Regions from separate parts of the Mesorhizobium sp. B2-6-4 genome, predicted to be linked through region 2. Evidence: riboswitches for the same ligand, from Rfam matches in the RefSeq annotation. Region 2 holds a riboswitch; the other holds the start of a gene.
What was found. Region 2 has a riboswitch for thiamine pyrophosphate ahead of FJ426_RS25400 (YkoF family thiamine/hydroxymethylpyrimidine-binding protein). Riboswitches for the same ligand answer to the same signal wherever they lie in the genome.
Positions count from the first base shown of each region.

Region 1: it holds a riboswitch for thiamine pyrophosphate, as region 2 does, so the genes downstream of both, thiB (thiamine ABC transporter substrate binding subunit) here and FJ426_RS25400 (YkoF family thiamine/hydroxymethylpyrimidine-binding protein) in region 2, are expected to answer to the same signal.

Region 1 is NZ_VFUE01000032.1:38,349-45,627, forward strand. Features, by position in the region: gene FJ426_RS29640 (ABC-F family ATP-binding cassette domain-containing protein) at 1-1,153, opposite strand, end outside; gene FJ426_RS29645 (thiamine diphosphokinase) at 1,155-1,799, opposite strand; TPP riboswitch at 1,888-2,002, shown strand; gene thiB (thiamine ABC transporter substrate binding subunit) at 2,045-3,043, shown strand; gene thiP (thiamine/thiamine pyrophosphate ABC transporter permease) at 3,281-4,894, shown strand; gene thiQ (thiamine ABC transporter ATP-binding protein) at 4,894-5,676, shown strand; gene FJ426_RS29670 (M48 family metalloprotease) at 5,934-7,279, shown strand, end outside.
Region 2 is NZ_VFUE01000022.1:25,774-33,052, reverse strand. Features, by position in the region: gene FJ426_RS25440 (class I SAM-dependent methyltransferase) at 1-236, opposite strand, end outside; gene FJ426_RS25435 (glycoside hydrolase family 108 protein) at 419-1,156, shown strand; gene FJ426_RS25430 (hypothetical protein) at 1,159-1,359, shown strand; gene FJ426_RS25425 (ABC transporter permease) at 1,356-1,595, shown strand; gene FJ426_RS25420 (hypothetical protein) at 1,580-1,780, shown strand; gene FJ426_RS25415 (hypothetical protein) at 1,881-2,192, shown strand; gene msrA (peptide-methionine (S)-S-oxide reductase MsrA) at 2,375-2,893, shown strand; gene FJ426_RS25405 (hypothetical protein) at 3,033-3,350, opposite strand; TPP riboswitch at 3,569-3,682, shown strand; gene FJ426_RS25400 (YkoF family thiamine/hydroxymethylpyrimidine-binding protein) at 3,673-4,281, shown strand; gene FJ426_RS25395 (ABC transporter permease) at 4,380-5,135, shown strand; gene FJ426_RS25390 (ABC transporter ATP-binding protein) at 5,132-5,899, shown strand; gene FJ426_RS25385 (ABC transporter substrate-binding protein) at 5,892-6,914, shown strand; gene FJ426_RS25380 (tetratricopeptide repeat protein) at 7,082-7,279, opposite strand, start outside.

The DNA of each region.
Region 1 (7,279 bases), on a different contig from region 2:
CGACGTGGCGCTGCTCGCCATTGATGACAAGGTTCTCGCCGCGCCCGTCGGTGAGATATTGCGCCAGCGTTTCCTGCGGATCGACCGCCTCGCGCTTCTGGTCGAGCGTGGCGATCTCCAGATTGGTGCCGAGCCGCACCGAACCGGCATCCGGCTGCAATTCTCCGGTCAGCATCTTCAGAAGCGTCGTCTTGCCGGCGCCGTTCGGCCCGACGAGGCCGATGCGGTCGCCGCGCTGGATGCGGGTCGAGAACCCCTTGACCACGGTGAGGTCGCCAAAGCTCTTCTCGATGTTCCTGGCCTCGATCACCAGCTTGCCGGATTCGGCGGCGTCGCTGGCCACCATGGTCGCGGTGCCTTCGGCGCCGCGATGGCCGCGAAAACGCTGGCGCATGGTCTGCAATTCGCCCAGGCGGCGCATGTTGCGCTTGCGCCGCGCCGTCACGCCATAGCGCAGCCAGTGTTCCTCGCGCACGATCTGGCGGCCGAGCTTGTGCTGTTCGCGCTCTTCTTCCTCAAGCACCTGGTCGCGCCATTCCTCGAAATGGCCGAAGCCCTTATCCAGCCGGCGCGTCTGGCCCCGGTCGAGCCACACGGTGGCGCGCGAGACGCGCTCGAGGAAACGGCGGTCGTGCGAGATGACGATGAGGGCCGAGGAGGTGCGGACGAGCTCCTCTTCCAGCCATTCGATCACCGAGAGATCGAGATGGTTGGTCGGCTCATCGAGCAGCAGGATATCGGGCTCCGGCGCCATGACGCGGGCAAGGGCGGCGCGCCTGGCCTCGCCGCCGGAGAGGTCGCCCGGCTGCTCCTCGCCCGAGAGGCCGAGATGCTCCATCAGGTAGCTGGCGCGATAAGGATCGTCGGCGGGACCGAGCCCGGCCTCGACATAGGCGCGCACGGTTGCGAACCCGTCCATGTCGGGCATTTGCGGCAGATAGCGGACGGTCGCCGATGGCTGGCGGAACACCTCGCCGTCCTGCGGCTCGATCAGGCCGGCGGCGATCTTGAGCAGCGTCGACTTGCCGGACCCGTTGCGACCGACCAGCGCGATCTTGTCGCCGGCCGACGCAGCCAAGTCGGCGCCGTCGAGCAGGGGCGTGCCGCCGAAGGTCAGTTTTATTCCGTCGAGATTGAGAAGAGGCGGCGCCATGTCAGCTTTCTGGCAAGGGATAGGGATGGGCGAGCAGCAGCGCGCGCCCCGCTCCCAGCGCGATCTCGAGCCTGCCCTTGACCTCATTAGAGATGGTCAGCGATGAGCCGAACGCGACCTTGACGCGGTCAAGCGGCCATTTCGCGCCGGCGACGGTCAGCCCGGCAAGCTCGGAAAAACCCAGGATCGAGAACAGGGTGCCGTCTGTATAGTCGAAGTGGACCGTGCCGTGCGCCAGGGGCACGCCTTCCTGCGCGCCGCTGGTCAACAGCACCTTTGTCCCGGCCCCGGCCAGCCGCAGGGCGAGCGCCATGTGCAGGAAGGCATGGTCGGCGCGTTTGCCGCCGAAGGCGCCGGCAAGCACGAGGCTGGTCGCGCCGCGCTCCAGGGCGGCCGATATCGCGAGTTCGCCATCGGTGGCGTCCTTCTCTGCCGGGAAGGTTCGGCGCGGCACGGCGGCCAACTCATCCGGCAGGCCGGCGGGCACGGAATCGAAATCGCCGACCCACAGTTCCGGCACAAGGCCGAGCGTCCTCGCATGGCCGATGCCGGCATCGGCGGCGATGACGCGGGTCCCCTCGACCTGACGGTCGAGCCGTGGCGTGCGGATGAGGTCGCCGCCAAGCAGGATGGTGAATGTGCTCATATCGTGTGGCCCTTACCAGCCCGACAGCGGAAACGGAAGGCCGGCAAACAGCCACTTGCGCGGTTCACCGGCCGGGCCTATGTGTCGAGGCGCTCTAACGGGGTGCCGGACGCGATATTCGCGGACCGGCTGAGAGGCAGTCTCGCCAACCCGCTGAACCTGATCCGGTTTGTACCGGCGGAGGGATTAGACGTTTCGGACAGTCCGACGCCTCAATTCCTTTAACCCGAACGAAGGAGGCGCCGATGCGCACGCTTTTATACGCCCTTGTCTCTGCAATGGTCGTGGTTCTGTCCGGGCCGGCCTTAGCCAAGGACAAGCTCACCGTCTACACTTATGAGAGCTTTACCGCCGACTGGGGCCCCGGCCCGGTGGTGAAGAAGGAATTCGAGGCCGAATGCGGCTGCGATGTCGACTTCGTCTCGGTTGCCGACGGCGTCGCGCTGCTCAACCGCGTCAAGCTGGAAGGGGCCGCGACTAAGGCCGACATCGTGCTTGGCCTCGACACCAATCTCACCGCCGATGCCAAGGCCACTGGCCTGTTTGCGCCGCATGGCGCCGTGACCGGGCTCAATGTGCCGGGCGGCTGGAACGACGACATCTTTGTCCCGTACGACTATGGCTATTTCGCCGTCGTCTATGACACGCAGAAGCTGAAGACGCCGCCCAAGGGCTTGAAGGAATTGGTCGAGGGCAGTGCCGACGACAAGATCGTCATCCAGGATCCTCGCACCTCGACGCCGGGCCTCGGCCTGCTGTTGTGGGTGAAGTCGGTCTATGGCGACAAGGCGCCGGAGGCCTGGGCCAAGCTCAAGGCGAAGGTCTTGACCGTGACGCCGGGCTGGAGCGAGGCCTACGGCCTGTTCACCAAGGGCGAGGCGCCGATGGTGTTGTCCTACACGACCTCGCCCGCCTACCACATGGTTGCCGAGAACACCGAGCGCTACCAGGCCGCTTCCTTCGAGGAGGGCGAGTATCTGCAGATCGAGGTCGCCGGCATCACCACGACGGGAGCCAAAAATCCGCTGGCGGAAAAGTTCATCGCCTTCATGACCGGGCCGAAATTCCAGGATGTCATCCCCGAGACCAACTGGATGTTCCCGGCCGGCAAGACCGACAAGCCGCTCAATCCGGCCTTCGACAGACTGGTCAAGCCGACCAAAACCTTGCTGTTCAGTCCCGAGGAGGTCGCGGCCAACCGCAAGGCATGGGTGGATGAATGGCTGGCGGTGATGAGCAAGTAGTTTGGTCGTATGATCGAATGATGAGTGCTCTACGGCGCCCTCCTCTGTCCTGCCGGACATCTCCCCCACGAGGGGGGAGATTGGCCGTCACGACGGCTTTCGCCAATTGGCGACGTCACAGGAGAGGGTGGAGCGCTGAAGCAGCCAATCTCCCCCCAAGTGGGGGAGATGTCCGGCAGGACAGAGGGGGGCGCGAAGGAACGCGACGCTCGCTAAAGATCCTTTGGGCGGCCCAGCGTGCAGCGCGCGTCTGACTCCCGCATCTCCGCCGGCATCCTCGCGCTTGCGGCGATCGCGCTGCTGATCGGCGGCGCGTTTGCGGGTCTTCTTTTCGAAGGCGCGAACGATTTCTCCGGAGCCTGGGCAGCCTTCGATCCTTATCTCCTGCGCGTCGTGCGCTTTACGTTCTGGCAGGCGGCGCTTTCGACGCTGCTGTCGGTGGCGCCGGCCCTGTTCGTGGCTCGCGCGCTGTCGCGGCATCCGCACTTTCCCGGCCGCGGCTTCATCCTCCAGCTCTTCGCCCTGCCGTTGGCGCTGCCGGCGATTGTGGCGGCGCTCGGCATCCTGGCGCTCTACGGCCGCGCCGGCTATTTCGCCGGCTTTCTTGGTGCCGTCGGCGGTTACCATTGGCCGGGCATTTATGGCCTCTCCGGCATCCTCGTTGCTCATGTTTTCTTCAACCTGCCGCTGGCCACGCGGCTGTTCCTCGAAGTGCTGCAAACCATCCAAGCCGACCAATGGCGGCTGGCGAGCCAGCTCGGCATGGGTGCCGCACCGGCTTTCCGGCTGATCGAGTGGCCGACACTGCGCGCCGCTCTGCCGGGCGTCGCCGGCCTGGTGTTCATGCTCTGCATCACATCCTTCACGATCGTGTTGACGCTGGGCGGCGGCCCCAGCGCGACGACGCTGGAGGTCGGCATCTACCAGGCGCTGCGTTTCGATTTCGATCCCGCGCGGGCGGTGGCGCTGACGCTGCTGCAGATCGCGCTGACCTTTGTCGTGGTGCTGGCGTTGACGCGGCTCGGCGCCAACACCACCGGTGACGCCAATCTGCCGGTGGCGCCGCGCCGCTACGTCTCGGCCGGCAGGACCGAGACCGCGCTGAATGCCGCGCTCGTCGTGCTGGCCCTTTTGTTTGTCGGCGGGCCGATGACGGCGACGCTGATGTCAGGCCTCGGCGCCGACCTTGGCCGTCTCGCCGGCGAGGCGGCGGTGCGGCAGGCGACGCTGACCAGCGCCGTGCTGGCCTTCCTGTCGGCGCTGCTGTCGGTTGCGCTGTCGCTTTCGCTCACCATCGCGCGCCGCGTGCTGGCCCTGAAGCGCCGCTCCGGTCCGCGGACCGTGCTCGAACACGCCACCGACACCGGCGCCGGCTTCGTCCTGGTCGTGCCGCCCATCGTCATCGGCGCCGGCTGGTTCCTTCTGCTGCGCCATGTCGGCGATGTCTTTGCCATAGCCCCGGTCATGGTCGTCACCGTCAATGCAGTCATGGCGATGCCTTTCGCCATCCGTGCCATCCGCCCCGCCTATGATGCGGCGAGCGAGCGCCATGAGCGGCTCTGCGCGCTTCTGGCAATAGCGGGCTGGGCCCGGTTGCGGCTGGTCGACTGGCCGTCGCTGCGACGGCCGCTGGCCACCGCCTTCGCGTTTGCCATGGCGCTGTCGCTTGGCGATCTCGGTGTCATCGCACTGTTCGGCAGTGATTCCGTGCAGACTTTGCCCTACCTTCTCCTGGCGCGCATGGGCAGCTACCGTACCGAGGACGCCGCCGGCCTGGCGCTGCTGCTCGGTCTGGTCTGCCTTGCGCTTGTGGTGGCGGCGAGCTGGCTGGGAAGGGGGGAACGAGACTGATGGCTGCGGGCGCCACCAATGGTGCGACAAGGGGAGCCGAGGTGCGGCTGGACACGGTCTCGTTCAGCTACGGCGACGCGCCGCTCGTTTTCGATGTCGATTTCGCCGCGTCGAAAATTACCGCCATCATGGGGCCGAGCGGCTCGGGCAAGTCGACGCTGCTCAATCTGGTGGCGGGCTTCGAGACGCCGCGAGCTGGCCGCGTGCTGATCGGCGGCGCCGATGTCGGCGCGGCGCCGCCTTCGGCGCGGCCCGTGTCGATGGTGTTCCAGGAAAACAATCTTTTTGCCCATCTTTCGGTCGAAGAGAATGTCGGGCTCGGCCGCTCGCCCTCGCTGCGGCTGACCGAGGCCGACCGCGCTGACATCGCGGAGGCGATCGCGCGCACCGGCCTCGCGGGCAAGGAAAGACGCCTGCCGCGCGAACTTTCGGGAGGCGAACGCCAGCGTGTCGCATTGGCGCGCGTGCTGGTTCGCAACCGCCCGGTGCTTCTTCTGGACGAGCCTTTCGCTTCACTCGGACCGGCCTTGCGCGACGACATGCTCGATCTTGTCGCCGACGTGCATGCCGAGCGTGGCATGACGCTGCTGTTCGTTACGCATCAGCCACAGGACGCACGCCGTATTTGTGAGGAGGTGGTGTTCCTCGACAAGGGCATGGTTGCCGCCAAGGGCAAGGCGGATGATTTCTTTGCCGGGGCTGGTCCTGAAGTTTTCCGGCGCTATGTTGGCACAAGCGCCTGGGAGGCTGGATCACGAGATATTGCCCGGAAGCGGACATAATTTACGCTCAAACCGGCTCCTGGCGACGGGGCGATTGCTTGCCATGACAGAGGTAGTGTGGCTAGGTCCGCCCCGTACCGGTTCGGTGCAGGCCGTGATTTGCCTGCGGCATCCGCCGCGCGTTGGTATGGCGTGGATGCTGTAATGCTTTGATTTGCGCATGAGCCCTTGCGAGGATCGCCCCGACTTTCGCGGGCATGCGCCAGACCCGAAAGGAAGCCGTTCTGCCGACCGGCACGGAAAGACCAAGAGGGAAAATGCTGGCGCGCTTTCTGGCGCTGGCTGGCTTTGTCGTAGCCCTGGCAAGCTGCCAGATGTTCACACCTCCGGAAGTCCAGGAATCCGGCTTCCAGCCTTCCGACAAACCGATCACGGTCGACAATGTCGCGGCCAATAACAAGTTGGCCGAACTGGCCAAGGCGCAGCATCCACGCATACTGGCGACCTATGGCGGCGAATATTCCGATCCCAAGCTCGAGCGCATGGTCGCCAAGGTCGTCGGCAGCCTGACGGTGGTGTCGGCCAATCCGACCCAGACCTATCGCATCACCATCCTCAATTCGCCCAACGTCAATGCCTTCGCGCTGCCGGGCGGCTATCTCTACGTCACGCGCGGCCTGCTGGCGCTGGCCAATGATTCGGCCGAGCTCGCCGCCGTCATCGCGCATGAGATGGGCCACGTCACCGCCAACCACGGCCTGCAGCGCCAGCAGCTCGAGGCCGAGGAGGGGCTCGCCACCAAGGTTGTTTCCGACGTGCTCGGCGACAGCCCGACCGCCAAGGCGGCGCTGATCCGCGGCAAGCTGAGACTGGCGCAGTTTTCGCGCAACCAGGAACTGGAGGCCGACGCGATCGGCATCAAGTCGATCGGCGAAGCCGGCTACGATCCTTACGCCGCCGGCCGCTTCTTGCAGTCCATGTCGGCCTACACTGATTTCCGCTCGATCAGCGGCGCCACCGACGCCAGCCTCGATTTCCTGGCAACGCATCCCAATACGCCGCAGCGTATCGACCTTGCGCAACGCCATGCCCGCCAGTTCGGCCCGCCGGGCGTCGGCACCCGCGATCGCGACGCCTTCCTCGCCGGCATAGACGGCCTGCTCTACGGCGACACGCCGGAAGAAGGCTATGTGCGCGGCGAGACCTTTCTGCATCCGGGCCTGGGCGTGTCCTTCTCGGTGCCGGAGGGCTTTATCATCGACAATTCGGCCGCCGCCGTGACGGCGACCGGGCCGGGCGACATTGCGATCCGCTTCGACGGCGTGTCGATCGACAAGAACCGTGCGCTGACCGATTATATCAGGAGCGGCTGGGTGGCCGGTCTCGATGATGCGAGCGTCAGGCAGGAAACGATCAACGGCAACGAGGCGGCGACGGCGCATGCAGGCGCCGAAGGCTGGCAGTTCGATATCGCGGTAATCCGCGCCGGCGGCCAGGTCTACCGGCTGCTGACGGCGGCACCATCCGCCAGCACGTCGCTCGACACCGTCGCGCGTTCCGTCAGCGGCTCGTTCCGCATTCTGAGTGCCGCCGAAAAGACGGCGCTGAAGCCGCTGCATATCCGCGTGGTCACCGTCCAGCCGGGGCAGACGATGGGTTCGCT
Region 2 (7,279 bases):
TGGGTGTGGAGGGCCAGTTCGTCGAGCCAGTCGCGATCGACGGCAAAGCCGGTTTCGGCCTCGAGCCTGTCGATCTCAGCGAATGAGACGCGCCGGGTGGCTTCGAACAGCCTCAGATATTCCTTTTTCGAGGCACGCGGCGCCGAGCCCAGCGGGTCGACGTTCCAGCGGCGATCGATGGCGGCCGACAGGCTGTTGAAGGCCAGGCGCCGCGCGGCGCCAACAAAGTCTCTCATCCCAGACCTGTTCGTCCCAAAATTGTATTTTTTCTAACCATGCGCCGGCCGGCGCGCAAGGCGACCTCCGGTTTTGACGCACTGCAAGTAGGCACCGAGGCGCGCGCAACGGCGACTATCCGCACTCCTGTGCTGCCGGCGATCACCCACTCACCCATCCACCAGAAATCGAAAGGGATATCATGGACCGCAATTTTACGTGGGCGCTTGCGCTCGTCCTCAAATCCGAAGGCGGCTGGTCGGACAATCCGGCCGATCCGGGCGGCGCCACCATGAAGGGCGTCACGCTCGCCAATTTCCGCCGCTACGTGAAGGCGGACGCCGTCAAGGCGGATCTCAGGAAGATCAGCGATGCCCAGCTCGCCACGGTGTACCGCCGCTTCTACTGGGATGCGGTGGCTGGCGCCGAGTTGCCCGACGGCGTGGACTACGCGGTGTTCGACTATGCCGTGAACAGTGGGCCAAGCAGGGCGGCGAAATATCTTCAAGCAGTGGTCGGCACCGCCCAGGACGGCCGCATCGGGCCCGAGACGCTCGCGGCCGTCGGTTCCCGACCGGCCGCCGTCGTCATCGACAATCTCTGCGATGCCCGCCTGGATTTCCTGAAGCGGCTTCCGACCTGGCCGACTTTCGGCAAAGGCTGGTCGAGCCGGGTCGGATCCGTCCGCGCACAGGCGCTGCTGCTGACGGCTGTCGGGGCAGGCGAGGCATCGGCCACGCGGCCAGATCCTGCGCCGACCGCTGCTGCGGCGGCGCCGGGCGGCGCTGCTGCCACAGGTGCCGTCGAACCGGTCGCGGCGGCGCCTGCCGGCGCCAACATCCCAGCCGCCGCCAAGGCGGGCGGGATCATTGTCGCGTGCCTGCTCGTCGCCTACGCCGCCTGGCACCACGTCGCCGCCGCCTTGCAAAGAATGTTCTGATCATGGCCACGACAACCCAGCCGACCATCCGTCCGACCAACAAGCTGACGGCCGCGACCATCGCCGCCGCCGCCGTTTCGATTTCGGGCGTCTTCGTACGCAATGTCTGGCCGTCCTGGTACGATGCCGAGACATGGGCCACGCTGCTGCCGTTGGCCGTCTTTGCCGTCGGCTATCTCGTCAAGGACGCGCCAAACCAATGAGCGCGCTCCTCTCCTTCCTGCTCAGCAATTCGACCGTTTTCGGCATCGGCGCAGCCATCATCGCTGCGTTTGGCTGGGGTGTTCGCCAGCGGCTTGCCGGGGAACGCGCCGAACGCAGCCGGCAGGCTGCGGCCGAGGCGGCGGCGCGCGACGTCGCCGATCAGGTTGACAACGATATCGGCGCGCTGCCCGCCGCCACTGCCCGAAAGGAGCTCAGGTCATGGGCAAGGGATTGATTGTCGCAGCGGCCGCAGCACTTGTCGCGGTAGCCGGCTGCACCACCGTCACCGGCGGATTTTGCGCGGTCTCGAGCCCGATGCGCTTGTCCGCATCCGCCGTTGCAGCGCTGTCGGATGCGGAAGTCCGGATGCTGCTGGCGCACAACCGCAAGGGCGAGAAACTGTGCGGGTGGAAACCATGACGATCGTATTGCCGCTCGATTCGGGCCCTGCTGCCCCGGGACTGCTCATCTTCGGTGCCGGATCGGTCATTCTGTTTCCTGATCGCGAGACAATGAAATGATGCATGATATTTTCGACCTGCTCGGCATCAAGGTGCCGGTGGTGGTCGCCGGCCTTTCCGGCGGCATATTGCGCGCGCTGTCGCGCCACCGCTACAAACCGCGCGAGATGGTGGCCTCGCCGATCTGCGGCGCGCTAGCCGCCGCCTATCTGACGCTGCCCGTGGTCCAGTATTCCCGCGCCATGGGCCTGCCGATGGCCAATGACGACACCACGACGCTGGCGGCCGCATTCCTCATCGGCGTCTGCGCGATGTGGATCTCGGATATCGTATTCGAGGTCGTGGTGCGCAGGTTCAAGCCTGGGGAGTGACGCCGCGCGTCCGTGGTGATCGGCAGCAGGACGCGCCCATCGACTGGACGAAGCCGACGACAATGCCCATCTATGGGAAATCCTGGAGCGGCTGTCATAGCGCCGGGCCTCCAGTTTTATCGTGCGCAATTCCGACGGAAACGGCTACAACCTTTCCCGGAGTTGCTTTGGGGAGATTTGATATGGCGACTGCAAGCGAACGCGCGGTGCTTGCCGGCGGCTGTTTCTGGGGCATGCAGGATCTGATCCGACGCATCCCGGGCGTCCTGTCCACGCGCGTCGGCTACAGCGGCGGCGACGTGCCTGATGCCACCTACCGAAACCATGGCACCCATGCCGAAGCCATCGAGATCAATTTCGATCCCGCCAGTGTGAGCTACCGTACGCTGCTGGAGTTCTTCTTCCAGATTCATGATCCGACGACACGCAACCGCCAGGGCAACGATGTGGGGATGAGCTACCGTTCGGCGATCTACTACACCACCGATGAGCAGAAGCGCGTCGCCGAAGACACTATCGCCGACGTCGACGCCTCGGACCTGTGGCCCGGCAAGGTGGTCACCGAGGTGGCTCCGGCCGGCGCGTTCTGGGAAGCCGAACCCGAGCATCAGGACTATCTGCAGAAATACCCGAACGGCTACACCTGTCATTTCGTCAGGCCGGGCTGGAAGCTGCCGGTTCGCGAAAAGGCTGTTTCGTAGACGGCGCCCGAACCGAGACGAAGGCCGATGGCGGTTTACGTCTCAGGCGCCTGCCTGTTCGGCGAGGGTGAAACATAAAGAGACGGAAACGCCACGGAACAGACGCCCCGTGGCGTTCTCCAGCAGTTTCGGCGAATGGCTACTTGCCGCAATGCTTGTCATTGACGGTCGGCGAAGCGGTGCCCGGAGCGGTGTGGCTGGCATCCGGCTGAGCACCTTGTGGGCTGGCCGGACAGTTCCGGTCCGCGTTCGAATTCATGCCGTCGGGCATGACGGTCGTGCTGCCGGTCGTGCCAGGATCCACCGTGTTCGGCGATGCCGGCGTGTTCGGGTCGACCGTGACCGACTGGCCGCTGCCGGGCCCATTATTGGCGCCGTTTCCGCCAGCACTTTGCGCCATCGCCGAAGTCGCGAGACCAATGGTAAGAGCCGAAGCTGCGAGGATTTTCATGAGCATGGTTTGTCTCCATTTCTGTGAAGTCTTCGCTCGTTTCCACGAAGTTCGTCGCGTTTGCGACTATAGGGACAACCACTCGTCGTGGCTAAGGTTCCGGACAAATTTCCCTCAAGACCGGGCCCGACGGAACCGCCCATAAATCAGGCCTGGCGCAATGCATTTCCGGCGATGGTCCTGAAAAAACAGCTTTCATAGCCGCCCGATTGGTGCTTTAACGCGTCCATCCACAGGGGTGCTCCGTACGGTCGGGGCTGAGACGGGGGCGGCAAGCCCACAGACCCTAGAAGCTGATCTGGGTAATACCAGCGGAGCGAGGCGGGCGATGTTTTCAGGCGCACAGATTTCCCTATATCCCATGTCCGGCGATTTTGTCGGCGTCATCCTTGGCGCGCTCGGGGCACTGGACCCTTATCGTGATCGACTGCGGATCGAGACCGACGATATCTCGACCTTGCTTGTCGGGCCGCCCGAGGTGCTGTTTCCTGCCATGCGCGACCTGTTCGTGGCGGCAGCGCGCAGCGGCAAGCATTGCGTGCTTTCGGCCGCCATCTCGCGCGGCTGCCCGGGCGAGCCGGACGATCCGATCTGCCGCTCCGACGCGTTTGGCGGACCTGCCGGGCCGCTCGGCCCGCGCAAGGAAGCGGCTATCGCCGCCGTGCGCGGCGTGGCCGTCACCGGCCAGCCGGCGGCGGCGCAGTTCTCGCTTTACGTCATGGGCACCGGCGACCACATGGACGAGATCTATGGCTGCATCGACTTCCTGAAGCAGTCGGGCGTATATGAGCGCTCCAAGCATTTCTGCACAAAGTTGCGCGGCGACGCAGGCGCCATTTTTACCGCACTCAACGAGGCCTTTTGCCGCTTCGGGCCGGGTGCCGGTCACGTAACGCTCGACGTCACCGTCTCGGCCAACAGCCCCACCGCCGTCTGACGGCGCGCCCCGCGCCATCCGCTCCGGGTACCTGCGTGTCCTCCCCGTCCGCCCCTTCGCGTCCGATCGTGGACCTCATCGCCAGAACCGCTCCGGCGATGCTTTCGGTGGGGCTGCTGCTAGCCGCGTGGGAACTCTATGCGCGCTTTGGTGGCATCAAGCCGACAATCCTCCCGGCGCCATCGCGCGTCTTCGCTCAGGCAATGCTCAACCGGCACGCGCTGGCCGATAACGCCGTGCCAACCCTCCGTGCCACGCTCGCAGGCTTTGCCTGTTCGCTCGGCGGTGCCTTTGCGATGTCGATATTGATCGACTTCTCCCAGCCATTGCGGCGCGCCCTTTTTCCGGTCTTCGTGGTCAGCCAGACCTTGCCGCTGGTGGCGATTGCACCGCTGGTGGTGCTGTGGTTCGGCTTTGGGCTGATGCCCAAGATCATGCTGGTGGCGCTGGTCACCTTCTTTCCGATGTTGGTGGCTTTGGCCGAAGGATATGAGGCGACGGAGGCTGAGATCGGCCAAATGCTGCGCGCCATGGGGGCAGGGCGCTGGCGTGTCTTCGTCCTGGCGCGGCTGCCCTCGGCGCTGCCCTACTTCTTCGCCGGTGTCAGGATCTCGATCACCTATGCTGTCGTGGGCGCCATCTTCGCCGAATATGCGGGCGCGGCGAAGGGCCTCGGCATCTACATGCTCAACGCCAAGAACAACTTCCGCCCGGACCTGGTGCTGGCCGCCGTCGCCGTCAGCGCCGTGCTGACGCTCGTCCTGTTCGGGCTGACGATGCTGGTCCAGCGCCTTGCCATGCCATGGGAACGGACCGCCGGCGGGCGGGCCGCAGGAAAGGGGCCGTGGCGATGAACCGGCTCGAACTGCGACATGTGCGCAAGGCCTTCGAAGGACTCGACGTGCTTGCCGACATTTCGCTCAGCGTCGGCGCCGGCGAATTCGTCTCCATTCTGGGCCCCTCCGGCGCCGGCAAGTCGACGCTGTTCCAGCTTCTGACCGGCGCGCTTCACGGCGAGGGCGAGATATTCTTCGACGGCAAGCCGCTCGATGACCACGGCCGGCATTTCGCTTTCATGCCGCAGCGCGACGCGTTGATGCCTTGGCGGCGCATTCTTGACAACGCCACACTCGGGCTTGAGGTGCAAGGTGTCAGGCGCAAGGCTGCCCGCGCTCGCGTTGCTCCGCTGTTCGAGGAATTCGGGCTTGCCGGTTTCGAACGGCATTTTCCGGCGCAGCTTTCCGGCGGCATGCGCCAGCGCGCGGCCTTGCTGCGCACCGTGGTGCAGGAACGCGATATGCTGCTGCTCGACGAGCCATTCGGCGCACTCGATGCCCTGACCCGCGCCGCCATGCAACGCTGGTTGGAACAGATGTGGCGGCGCCACTGCTGGACGGCGCTGCTGATCACCCACGACGTGCGCGAAGCTGTGTTCCTGTCCGACCGCATCTATGTGCTTTCGGCGCGGCCGGCGCGCGTCGTCGCTGAGATCACCGTGCCGCTGCCGCGTCCACGCGAACTGGCCGGCGGCGCTGCACGGCAGGCCGGCACCCTCGAAGCCGAGATCCTCGACATCCTCCTCAACCCGAGCCACCAGAAGGACACGGACCATGACTGACCTGACGCGCCGGCAAGCCTTGCTGCTTACTGCCGCTGCCGGCCTTCCCCTTGTAGCCCGGCCAGGCCGATCTCTTGCCCAGGCGGCCGCCCGGAAAGTAACGGTGGCGCTGGACTGGACGGTCAACACCAACCATATCGGCCTGTTCGTCGCTCGCGACAAAGGGTTTTACAGCGAGGCCGGCCTCGAGGTCGACATCCTGCCCTACAGCGATACCGGTGCAGGCACGCTGGTTGCCAACCGCGTTGCCGATTTCGGCATCAACGGCTCCATCGGCCTCTTCACCCAGAAAACCGCCGGCGCCGATCTCAAGGCGGTCTATGCCGTGGTGCAGTCCGAAACCGGACGGCTGGTGTTCAATGCAGCGCGTGACGAGATCAAAACCCCCAGGGATCTTGACGGCCTGACCTATGGCGGTTTCGGCAGTGCCTGGGAAAACGCGCTGATCTCGACCATCATCCGTCACGACGGCGGCAAGGGGGCTTTCGAAACGGTGACGCTCGGCACGTCCGCCTATGAGGCGCTGGCCAACGGTTCGGTCGACTTCACGTTGGAGGTCTCGACCTGGGAAGGCGTCGAGGCAGAACTGAAAGGCGTCAAACAGCGAAGCTTCGTCTATGCCGACTACGGCGTGCCCGACGAGCACACCACGCTGATCTCCTCTAGCGATGCGTATCTGCGTGCAAATCCGGAATTGGCGTCGGGCTTCATACGGGCAACGCGGCGCGGCTACCAGTTCACCGTCGATCATCCCGAAGAAGCGGCCACACTGCTGATCGCGGCCAACAAGGGTGCCCTGACCAATCCGGCATTGATCCACGCCTCGCTGAAGACGCTGATCGACGGGCACTATCTGCGCCGGCAAAACGGCGCCATAGGCAGCATGGACCCGGCCAAGATGGAAGCGATCGGTTCCTATCTCTTCGCCGCCGGCATCCTCCGGAACGGGGACGGCGAGCCCGTTGCCCGGCAACCGGATTTTGGCAACTATTTCAGTAACTTCTATCTGGGGTAGGGATCAAACCGCATCGGGCGCCAGCGCTGCTCAAGCTGATTGCCTTTCGTCAGTCTCGTCAGAGCTGCGCCCAAGGCAAACCTTTAAGGCAATAAAGCACAGAGCGGCGACTGCCATTACGCCCAAACCACTCCAACGAAAAATCCGCACCCTCCCGAAAAGCCCGTCTAATCTACCCCAAGGCTCAGTGCCTTCTTGCGATCGGCCTGAGCACGCTTGCGGTTGCCCTTGGCTTCCCACGCCCGGCTCCGCGCCTCGTAGGCGGTTGCGAAATCCGGCTTGAGCCTTATCGCCTGGCTGAAATCCGCGATGGCCCCTTCATAGTCCGCTCTGCTGGTTCGGATCACGCCTCGACCGAAATAGCC